Magnetococcus sp. PR-3: one gene and its partner. The protein of the gene in region 2 binds, or shares a complex with, the protein of the main gene of each other region. Links are inferred from orthologs where the notes say so. Each region holds a gene or a part of one and is shown on either strand. Other genes may lie near its edges.

The links. Proteins that work in one complex are often made in the same cells at the same time.
Region 1: the proteins of uvrA (region 2) and mfd are in contact, whole or in part, in a crystal structure (PDB 4DFC), measured with the Escherichia coli proteins. The link is inferred for Magnetococcus sp. PR-3 from one-to-one orthologs.

Annotation. Positions count from the first base shown.
Region 1 is NZ_JBAHUQ010000014.1:87,834-93,349, forward strand. The notes cover bases 1,404-5,516. They hold mfd (transcription-repair coupling factor), read right to left. Parts: upstream 5,201-5,516; coding sequence 1,604-5,200; downstream 1,404-1,603. Other genes in these bases: V5T57_RS09875 (DnaJ C-terminal domain-containing protein), read right to left, coding at 1,404-1,471; V5T57_RS09885 (cytidylate kinase-like family protein), read right to left, coding at 5,366-5,516. Outside these bases: V5T57_RS09870 (TetR/AcrR family transcriptional regulator), read left to right, coding at 1-443; more of V5T57_RS09875, read right to left, coding at 644-1,403. UniProt on the Escherichia coli protein: Couples transcription and DNA repair by recognizing RNA polymerase (RNAP) stalled at DNA lesions. Mediates ATP-dependent release of RNAP and its truncated transcript from the DNA, and recruitment of nucleotide excision repair machinery to the damaged site.
Region 2 is NZ_JBAHUQ010000002.1:261,633-267,779, forward strand. Bases 1,362-4,701 are described here. They hold uvrA (excinuclease ABC subunit UvrA), read right to left. Parts: upstream 4,400-4,701; coding sequence 1,562-4,399; downstream 1,362-1,561. Other genes in these bases: V5T57_RS02695 (hypothetical protein), read left to right, coding at 1,362-1,487; V5T57_RS02705 (precorrin-2 dehydrogenase/sirohydrochlorin ferrochelatase family protein), read left to right, coding at 4,447-4,701. In the rest of the region: more of V5T57_RS02695, read left to right, coding at 1-1,361; more of V5T57_RS02705, read left to right, coding at 4,702-5,082; 23S rRNA (uracil(1939)-C(5))-methyltransferase RlmD, read right to left, coding at 5,079-6,147. UniProt on the Escherichia coli protein: The UvrABC repair system catalyzes the recognition and processing of DNA lesions. UvrA is an ATPase and a DNA-binding protein. A damage recognition complex composed of 2 UvrA and 2 UvrB subunits scans DNA for abnormalities.

The DNA.
Region 1 (5,516 bases), on a different replicon or contig from region 2:
TTCAATCGAAGGAAGATCTGATTCTAGCGGCTCTCAGGCGGCGGGATGAGCGGTTTCGGGTGTGGTTAATCCGTGCCATCAAAGCCTATAAGGGGGATGCTAGATCGCGACTGCTTGGAATGTTTGATGCCCTTGATGCTTGGTTTCATGGAGATGGTCCCGGCCAGTTACCTTTTTGTGGCTGTATGTTTATTCATGCTGCAGGAGAGTATGGTGAACTGAGTTCTCCTATCCACACGTTGGCCGCCGAGCATAAGCGTCTTGTTTTGGAAGATCTGCGTCTATTGGTCGCTGAAGCTGGATTGCCGCTCTCTTTTGCTGAGCAGTTGGCTCTGCTCAAAGAGGGGGCGATTGTGAGCGCATCAGTTACCGGCGATTTGTCCAGTGCCTTGCGGGCGAAGCAGATGGCAGAAGTACTGTTTTTGCAAGAAGAGCGTAGATGAGGGAAAGAGGGGGGGCTATTTAACGGTTGGTTGGAGGGGGGAGGAGCCCGTTTATCTCTGTATGGCCGTTAAGTGATAGATGAGCCGATACCAAAAGGGGGGGGCGCTAAGGTGCTGTTTGGTACAGATTGGCCTTGTGGTTGTTTTCTGCAAGGGCTCGATCCATACAAATGTTGGCGCGTTGCTGAGCTGGGGAGGGTTTAGTGGCCTCGGGGATTGAAGGCAGATTTTTTAGCGAGCTTTTTATAGAGGCGCCGTTCTGCATTGTTTAGCTGCTTGGGGACCGCAATATTCAGTCGCAAATATAGATCACCACTCTGACCAAAGCCGGGTTTAGGAAAACCTTTGCCTCTTACCCGAATAAGTTGCCCTGAGCTGGAGCCTTCTGGAATGTGGACGCGAATGATGCCACCCAGCGATTTAAACTGTACGGGCTCGCCTAAAGCGGCTTCCCAGGGAGAGAGGGTTAAGCTGCTGTAGAGATCGTAGCCATCCAGTTGAAAGTGGGGGTGGGGGGGGATCTCAACGGTAAAAATAATATCCCCACCACTGATCTCTTTAACGATGTTGGGGCGTATCTGATTGTATACCCGGACTTTATCCCCATTCACCACACCTTTAGGGATCTGTACTTGAATGGTACGGAAGCCCCCAAGCTCTTTCATGTTCAGGCGTACTTGGTGAATTTCACCGCGGTTGGCCACCTCTAGCGGTACAATCAGTTTAGCCTCAACATGGTGAGGCCTGCCTTTAATATTCTGGTTGCTGCGGTGGGCGCGGTTTTGCGGGTGCTGTGGGCTTTTGTGGGGCCATATTGGGCGCTGACTGCGGTCATAATGTGCCCGCTTATGGGGGTCCTTCAGAACATCATAGGCTTCGCCCAATGCTTTAAACAGGCTTTCCGCCTGGGGCATGGGGCTAACGTCGGGATGGTACTGGCGGGCCAGACGGCGATAAGCATTGCGTATCTGCGCCTGGGTCGCGGTACGGGGTACGTTAAGCCTTCTGTAGAAATCCTGTTCCATCATTGCCAAGCTGCCTGAAAAAGTCTGTGCATCCACTCCCGATGTTTGGGGAGCTGCAAGAACTTAATCTGCAAAGCCTAGGCCAAGCAGGGGGCTCTGCTTGGTAAAGCTGCTTAAGCGTTGGCCCGTAAAGGGTTAGATGAGTGTCGTTAAGGCCATGCGTACCTCAGACAAGCGCGCCTTATCGTCGTGCCACTGGCGGTTTTTTAACACAAGGGTGCGGCTGGTCTGGTCCAAACGGGCATTACCTACCTCTCTTTGAACCATGGCAATCAGACGTGGGATCTCAACGGTAAAGACTTCATCAAACTGGAAGGTACCACCTTTGGGGCCTGCATCCAGCTTGGTGATGCGAAGTTTGACACAGAGACGTTTGATCTCCATAACCGACAGTAGGTGATCGACCGTTGAGGGCATTGGGCCAAAGCGATCGGCCAGTTCAATACGCATCTCTTCCAGCTCTTCATGGCTGTGCAGCTCTGCAATGCGTTTGTAAAGCGTCAGACGTTGATGAACATCCCCCACATAATCTTCAGGGATATAGGTTGAGAGGTGCAGGTTGATGTTGGGTACTACAGGGGCCGGCCCCTCTTCGGCAACGGGTGCGGCTTTACGCCCAGGAACAGGGGCTTCCAGGCCAGCAGCCCGTGCCGCTTTAAGAGTATCCACCGCTTCACGCAGCATTTGGTTGTAAAGCTCAAAGCCCACCTCTTTGATCTGCCCGGACTGTTCATCCCCCAGTATGTTGCCTGCACCACGAATTTCTAAATCATGAGTGGCCAACATAAAGCCAGCACCTAGTTCGCCCAGGCTCTCCAGGGCATCCAGGCGTTTTTCAGCATCTTTGGTCAAGCGGCGTCGGTGGGGTACCAGCATGTAAGCATAAGCTCTGTGCTTGCTGCGTCCGACCCGGCCACGGAGCTGGTGCAACTGGGCGAGACCAAATTTATCAGCCCGATCAATAATAATGGTATTGGCTGTGGGTATATCGACCCCATTTTCTACGATGGTAGTGCAGACCAGAATGTTGAAAGTTTGACGGTAAAAATCCATCATCACTTTTTCCAACTGGTTTTCCCGCATCTGACCGTGGGCGACACCAACCCGGCCCTCTGGTACCAGCTCGGCAATCTCCTGAGCTTTGCGCTCAATATCTTGAACCTGGTTGTGAACATAGAAGATCTGACCACCCCGGTAGAGCTCCCGCAAAATGGCTTCACGCACCTGCTGTTTATCATAGTGGGTAATGATGGTACGAATGGCCAGCCGGTCTGCCGGGGGGGAGGCGATAATGCTGATATCCCTGACACCCGCCATGGCCATGTTCAAGGTACGGGGGATGGGGGTTGCGGTCAGGGTTAGGATATCCAGTGTGGCACGCAGGTTTTTAATGCGTTCCTTGTGGGTCACGCCAAAGCGCTGCTCCTCATCAACCACCAGAAGTCCGAGATCCTTGAACTTAAGATCTGTTTGTAAAAGGCGGTGGGTACCAACAATGACATCCACCTGTCCTTTATTGATCGCTTCAATGGTGGCTTTTTGCTCTTTTGGGGTTCTAAAACGGGAGAGAATATCGACCCGGAGTGGGTAGCTGGCCAGTCGTTTGGCAAAGTTCTCGTAGTGTTGCTGAGCCAAAATGGTTGTGGGCACTAAAATAGCGACCTGTTTGCCATCCATCGCGGCCCGGAAGGTAGCCCTTAAGGCGACCTCTGTTTTACCAAAACCAACATCACCACAAACCAGACGATCCATGGCTTTGGTTGAGGCCATATCATCCAAAACAGCCTCAATCGCTTTGGCTTGGTCCACCGTCTCTTCAAAGGGAAAAGCGCTGGCGAACTCCTGATACAAAGCGTCTGGGCCAGAGTAAACGACCCCCTTGGTGGCCTCTCTTTGGGCTTGAATGGCCACCAGTTCTTCGGCCATATCCAGAATTTTTTTGCGGGCCTTGGCGCGGGTTTTAGCCCAGCGTTTACCGCCCAGTTTGTCCAGTTGAACCTCTTCACCTGAAGAGTGCTTGCCCACACGATCTAGGTTCTCTACCGGCACATAGAGCTTATCGCCACCATGGTAGATGATCAGTAGAAAATCATTTTTTAGCTGGCCAACCTCTAGGGAGGTCAAACCACCAAAACGACCGACACCATGGTCGGCGTGGACCACCGCATCCCCTTCACTAAGGTCTGCAAAGCTTGCTATGAGCTGGTCCAGGTAGCGGCGGCTCATCTGGCGGCGGCGAATGCGTACCCCAAAAACATTGTCCTCACTGATCAGCACCACATTATGGTCAGGGTGCTCAAAGCCATCCGTTACATCCCCTAGCAACAGCAGGGGTTGTGTTGAGCCCTCTTTGATCAGTTCTGGCCAACCGCCACCATCTATGGCGCTAATTTTATGGTCCGCCAACAGTTCACGCATACGTTCGCGCTGGCCAATGGTCCGGGAGACAAAGCCAATCCGGCGGTTCTCCTGCTGCCATGACACAATCTGTTTGCTTAGGCGGTCCATGACCGTTGCGGTAGCTTTTTTCTCATCCTGTTGGCTGTTATCAACCCCTTCTAGGCCTTGTTGAATGGGGGGGATCGGATGCAAGCCAGGATCTGTCGGGCGCTTAGCTTGAGTGTCTTGAATGAGCTGTGGGTGCGGTTTTAAGCAGCTATTAAGCTCTCGTTGATCCAGATAGAGGGTTTGACGGGCAATGCAGCGCATGGAGCTGCCATCGTAGCCATTTTCGCCCCCTTGTCCCGCCCGAAAGGCGATTTGATGTTGATCTTCAATCTCTCTGGCGCGCTCTTCAATCTGTTCCTGAACATCCGCCTCCATCAGGAATAGGCTCTGGTCAGGCAGATAATCAAACAGGGTATTTAGCTCAGGATAAAAGAGAGGAAGATACTGCTCCATGCCTTGGTGGGTGTGGCCGTGGGTGATCTCTTTATAAATGAGATCCTCCGCCGCATAGCCACCAAAGATCTCACGGTAACCCGTACGGAAGCAGCTAATGGTATCTGCATTAAGAATGACTTCCCGTACAGGCAGTACCTCTACAGACGGAATGGGGTCCAAGGATCGCTGATTGGTGGGATCAAACAGGCGGATGTTATCTACCTCATCCCCAAACAGCTCAACACGGACCGGCTCTTCACGTCCGGGAGGAAAAAAGTCAATCAACCCCCCGCGTGCGGCAAACTCGCCTGGTTCAGAAACCTGAGAGACCGGGTTGTAACCAGAACGGGTCAGTAGTTCCCTAAATTCCGGTAGGTTAAGCTGATCACCAATAGAGAACGCAAAACCATAGCGGGCCAGAACCGATTTAGGCATCAGCCGCTGCATCATGGCTGCAGGGGTGGTGATCACCACCGTTCGGCTATCTCCTGTATCGCTCTCTGTACTAATAGGTCCCGTGCCTGCCAGCCCCAGTAAGCGAGAGAGGGTCGCGAGACGATCCCCAACCAATGGGCCGTAGGGAGAGAGGGGCTCAAAGGGGAGTGTTTCCCAGGCGGGAAAGGGTAGGATGTGCAGACCCTGTTTCTCACCAAAAAAAAGCAGCTCTCGAGCGATGGCTTCAGCCCGTTGAACCTTACCTGTCACCAGTACCACAGGTGCAGGTTGGGCAATCGCTAAAGAGGTCGCCAGCCAACTGGAGCTCCCCGAGGTCAGACCCGGTAGGGGGAGAGGGCTTTTACGGCCTTGTAGCTTTTCTAGAAGTTTTTGCGCTGCTATTAGATTGGTCACGGCATTTCATCTTGGATGGGGGGCTTCGAATAAACGGTAGATTATCCCGTAGCATGGGGTGCTTGGAAAGGAAAAAACCAAATTATAAAAAGATGTTGCCCTAGCCAAAAAAGGGGGGGCAAAGAGCCCCCCCTTTTTTGGGGTAGATCAAAGGCATATCATGCTCTATTTGGGCATGATAAAGCCCATTTCACGCATACCTTTTTCAACTAACTCAACAGTGGCTTGGGCCTTGAATAGATCGGTATTAACCACCATATCGTAGTAGTTGTGGCGGCCACTGTGGTTTTGATAAAGGTTCTCTACAAACTCTTGG
Region 2 (6,147 bases):
AGCAAGAACAGGCATTAAAGCAGGCTAAGACCGATAAAAGAAAAGCACAACTACGCGCTCAGTTGGATGACACACAAAAACATATTTTGGAACAAGAGAAGGCATTTGAGTTAATTGTTACGGGGGGCGAGACCCTAGCGCGTTTAGAGGGCGATGGGGAGAAGAAAAAGTTTGATTGGCAAAGTGAGCTGTTGGAGATCGTACAGCCCATTATGAGCGAACTGCGCAAAATGACAGAACAACAGCGCATGCGCGATACCTTAAGCAAACGGATTCTCTTTCATCAAGAACGCATCGCTGTTGTACAAAAGGCCCTAGAGCATCTGAATAAAGGGCGTATGAAGGGGTTAAGCACGGGTACACAAACCCGCTTTAAACAGGTCGCTCAAGCTTGGCAGGTACAATTAAAGACCCACACACACCTGTTGGAAGTCGATCGGGTGCAGCTCTCTAACCTGGAACAAGCTGCGGCAAAAAAAGAGAAGAGTGTTGGAGAAAAACTGCATGAATTTTTGATGGGGCGCGGGTTAACCCTGGCCCTGGCGCTGGGGGCCGCACTGACTGTGTATCTTGTCATGCGTCTCCTGCGTTCACTGTTACGCCTATGCATTCGGGGTCGTAGCCAGCACAAGTTAAAAATTCAGCGTGTTATGGCATTTAGCTATCAGAGCATTGCCGTTTTATTTTCCATTATTGCGATGTTTTACATCTTTAACCTGCGTGGTGACCGGGCCATGCAGGCAGTGGCCATACTGGTTGTTGTCGCGGTTATTTGGGTTTTGCGTACCTCTATCCCCCGCTATGTGGAGGAGGTCCGCCTACTGCTTAATTTTGGGGAGGTCAGGGAGGGGGAGCGTATTCTCTATAAAAACCTACCGTGGGAAGTAGCCAGCCTTAATCTCTATACCACCTTACGTAACCCCTGTATTCAGGGGGAAACCCTGTTGGTCCCTCTATCCGCTTTACTCAACCTACGTTCACGTCTTTATGATGAAGATGAGGCTTGGTTTCCCTGTGCCATGGGGGAGTATGTGCTGTTAAAGGATGGTCTCTATGGAGAGGTCATTCAAATTACCGATGAGCAAGTACGGGTACGTTTGGAAGGTGGTGCAGAAAAACGCTATGGCATCACACCCTTCTTGGCCACCAACCCCGTGAACTTATCCAAAGGGTTTGGGGTAGAAACCCGGTTTGGGGTGGACTATCAACATCTCACCACCAGCACCACGGATATTCCCCGACAACTGGCCCAGAGTGTACGCCAGGGCTTGCAGGCACGTTATGGCGAAGCCTTTTTAGATCTCTCCGTACACTTTGACCGTGCTGCCGACTCCTCCCTGGATTACCGCATCTTTGCGCAGTTTACAGGTCAGGCTGCCCAATACTACCCCCATACCTATCGCGATTTACAACAACTGGCCGTTGAGCGTGCCATTGAGCAAGGTTGGAAGATACCCTATACCCAACTGGTTATTCATCAGGCATAAAGGGTGTACAGGGCTGCTGTTGACGATGCCCCCCTAGCTGGCCAATGCCTAAAGGTTCAGAGCAGGTAAAAGGATTATGAGACATCAGCCAAAAAGGGTTTTAGGTAGCGCCCTGTCCAGGAGTCTTCACAGGCGGCAACCTGTTCAGGCTGCCCCTCAATAAGGATCCGCCCACCATGGCTACCCCCCTCCGGGCCAAGGTCAATAATCCAGTCTGCGGTTTTGATCACATCCAGGTTGTGTTCAATCACAACCACAGTATTGCCTGCTTCAACCAAGCGTTGCAGCACCTCAACCAATTTTCGGATATCATCAAAATGTAAGCCGGTGGTTGGTTCATCCAGGATATAGAGTGTTTTACCGGTGGAACGTTTAGAGAGTTCACGGGCGATCTTAACCCGTTGTGCTTCACCCCCAGAGAGCGTTGTTGCGGACTGACCCAAACGCATATAGCTCAATCCCACATCCATCAATGTCTGTAAGCGGCTACGAATGGGGGGATGAGCCTGAAAAAATTCCAAAGCCTCATCAATGGTCATATTGAGCACTTCTGCAATGTTCTTACCCTTGTAGTGAACCTCCAGGGTTTCCCGATTGTATCGGGCCCCATGGCAGACATCACACTCAACAAAGATATCTGGCAGAAAGTGCATCTCAATTTTAACCAACCCATCTCCTGAGCAGGCCTCGCACCGCCCCCCTTTGACATTAAAGCTGAAACGACCCGATTTATAACCACGGGCTCGGGCCTCTTCCGTCGCAGCCATCAGTTCACGTATGGGGGTAAACAAACCGGTATAGGTGGCAGGGTTAGAACGCGGTGTACGGCCAATAGGCGTTTGATCCATATGGATCACTTTATCCAGTTGATCGAGCCCTTCAATGGACTCAAAAAGACCACTGGTGACCTTGGCATTGTGCAGACGTTGGGCCAGGGCAGGATAGAGGGTATCCAACACCAAAGAGGATTTTCCCGATCCAGAGACACCGGTAATACAGGTCAACAAACCAACAGGTATATGGGTGGTTACCTCTTGCAAGTTGTGGGTTGCCACTTTCTCCAGGGTGATCTGTCGTGTGCGATCCACCTGGCGCCGCTGCTCGGGCACAGGGATGGTGCGTATACCATTAAGATAGTGGCCGGTCAGGGAATCAGCATGGTCCATAATCTCTTGGGGCGTACCCGCCGCGACAATCTGCCCCCCATGTTCACCAGCACCGGGGCCCATATCGACCACATAGTCTGCGGTACGAATGGCATCTTCATCATGCTCCACAACAACCACGGTGTTGCCCAAATCCCTTAAACGTACCAGGGTATCCAACAGTCGTTGGTTATCACGTTGATGCAAACCGATGGAGGGCTCATCCAAAATATAGAGTACGCCCACCAAGCCGGAACCAATTTGGTTGGCCAAACGTATACGCTGACTCTCCCCCCCCGATAGGGTTGAAGCGGTTCGATCCAGGGTTAGATAGTCCAACCCCACGGCAATAAGGAAGTTTAACCGGTCTGTGACCTCTTTTAGAATACGTTCGGCAATGGCCCGTTCTCTTGGTGTCAGATCCAGATCTTCGGTGTAGCGTTGGGCCTCTCGTAGGGGTAAGGCCGTAAAGCCCGCCAAATTCTCAGACCCCACTTTAACGTGGAGGGCCTCTTTACGGAGTCGTTGCCCTTCACAGGCTGTACAGGGGGTGGCATTACGATACTGGCGATATTGCTCACGTTGATCTTCAGATTGTGTTTCTAAATACCGACGTTCCAGGGTATGGGCTACCCCTTCCCAAGGGCGATGCACCGTACGGGCCCGCCGGAAGCCCTTCCAACGGAATTTAACCTTCTCTTCCCCAGAACCGTAGAGCACAATATCTTTAAAGGTTTCCGGCAAATCCTTCCAAGCCAAGTTGACATCCACCCCAAAGTGTTCCGCCAAGGTATAGAGTGACTCCTGCGCAATACGCTGGGTAGGTTTGGCCCATGGCGCAATGGCACCTTCACGCATAGAAAGATCAGGGTTGGGTACAATCAGTTCAGGATCAAAAAACTCTTGTGTTCCCAAACCATCACAACTGGGGCATGCACCAAAAGGGTTGTTGAAGGAGAAGAGACGTGGCTCAATCTCCGGATAGGAGATATTGCAGTGAATGCAGGCATTTTTCTCTGAAAAAAGCCAATCCTTCTTCTCCTCACCCACCGTCTCTACCCGTGCGATGCCATCGGTCAAACGCAATGCTGTTTCCAGTGAGTCAGCCATCCGGGTTTGAATACCTGTCTTCACAACCAGACGATCCACCAACACCTCAATGGTGTGTTTTACCTTTTTATTCAGGGTTGGTGTATCCCCTAGATCATAGGTCTCACCATCGATTACAACTCGTGTAAAGCCCTGTTTTTGTAGCTCTAACAGCTCTTTTTTGTACTCCCCTTTACGTCCCCGTACAATGGGTGCGAGTAGCAGCAAACGGGTCCGTTCTGGCAGCCCCATAACCGCATCAACCATTTGGCTGATGGTTTGACTTTCAATTGGTCGACCACAACCGTAGCAATAGGGGCGACCCACACGGGCATAGAGCAGGCGCAGGTAATCATAGATCTCGGTCACGGTCCCCACCGTGGAGCGGGGATTTTTAGACGTGGATTTTTGCTCAATAGAGATACTGGGGGCTAACCCCTCAATGGCATCCACATCCGGTTTGTTCTGTAGACTCAAGAACTGGCGTGCATAGGCCGAAAGCGACTCTACATAGCGTCGTTGCCCTTCTGCAGAAAGGGTATCAAAAGCTAGAGAGGATTTACCCGAGCCTGAAACACCGGTAATCACCGTAAGGGCATTACGGGGCATCTCCAGGTTGATGTTTTTCAGGTTGTGTTCCCGGGCACCACGGATGATGATCTTCTTTTCTTCGGACATTGCTTCAGATATTCCTTAACGCCATACCATCCCCATAAGGAGAGATCATGGCCCACTATATGGCAGAACTAATTTTAACCGGTCGCCCGGTATTGGTCATTGGCGGTGGCAAAGTGGCCCAGCGTAAACTGCGTAGCTTATTGCCCAGTGGTGCCCAGCTGACTGTTATGGCCCCACAGATCTGTGCAGATATGACCACGCATGTACAAACTGGTTTAGTCACCCACCTAGCACAAGCGTTTGATCCGAAGATCTTAGAACAACCCTGGGCACTGGTCTTCGCCGCCACTGGAGAGGCCGAACGTAACCGGCAAATCGCACTATTGTGCGCCCAGAAGGGTCTATTATGCAACTCTGCTGATGGTCCTGAGGTCAGTGGCTTTATTGTACCAGCGGTGGTGCGACGGGGTGATGTAACGGTTGGTGTCAGCACTGGGGGGTTGAGCCCTTCCCTCTCCCGCTTACTTAAAGAGCGTATTGAACGGTGGTTGGAACCAGGCTGGGGAGAAGTTGTTGAGGTATTTGGGGCCATGCGACAAACCGTTTTACAGCGTATACCCATCGCTGAAAACCGTTATCGGTTTTGGCGGGAAACATCCCTTGCCGCAGAGGCTGAAGAACGTTTTGCCAAAACCGATAACCAGAAGTGGTTTAAACAAAAACTTGAGCAGAGAGCGGATTAAGCCCCCGTTTTTGTGAACCGGGCAATCAGCTCCACATGACTGGTCATGGGGAACATATCCAGCGGTTTAACTTTTTCCAGCTGATACCCCCCGGAACATAAAATGAGCGCATCACGGGCAAAGGTTGCAGGATCGCAAGAGACCCAAACAATGGTCTCTGGTCCTCCATCCGCATGGATCTGCTTGGCCAAATTAGCGGCACCATCTCTGGGCGGATCCACCACCAAGGCATCTACATCAGCCAAGGGTAATCCTTTAAGCGCCGTCTCATCAAATAGATCAACCGTCTTAAAGGTGACCGAAGGGTGCGCCATGGTATTACTACGTCCCCGTTTGACAGCAGGTTCATAACTTTCATAGCCTGTAGCCCGTTTAAATTGACGGGCTAACGGCAAGGTAAAGTTACCTATGCCAGAGAACAGATCAAGAACCCGCTCACCCTTACCCACCCACTCAAGCACCAGATCCACCAGTTGGCGGTTCTGTTCAAAGTGGGCTTGGGTGAAGTCACCTGGCATAAACTTGAGGGTAGCTTCACCATCCGGGCTATAGCGCATAGGTTCATTGTCAATAAAGGCAATGAGATCATCCCGCCGGCCCCACTGAATCCACACTTGATCAATCTTATTTTCTTCCGCAAAGTTCTGAAGGATCTCTTTATCTTTAGCAGAGAGTTTTCTCAAGACATGGATAATCATGCCAAGACCTTCATCACCGCAGCTTAGATCTACCTGAGGGAGCCGCTCGCGCACGCTCAACTTACCCACCAATTGGCGAATAGGTTCAATCATCTTTTCCAGTGTCGGGTGTAACACCGGACAGCCGGGCAGATCCACAATGCGCTTGGTGGCTGTTTGGAAAAAACCCACCACAGCATGATCCCGTACCCAACGGATCTTTAGACCACACCGACGTCGATACTGGGTTTCAGGCTCACCCGGTAACAGGGGCTGCATGGGTGGGTTTTCAAACTTGGCAATATGCTCAAGGGCCTCTTTAACAACCGCGGCTTTATAGTCATTTCTTGTTGGGGCATCCAGGTGCTGTAGCTGACACCCCCCACAC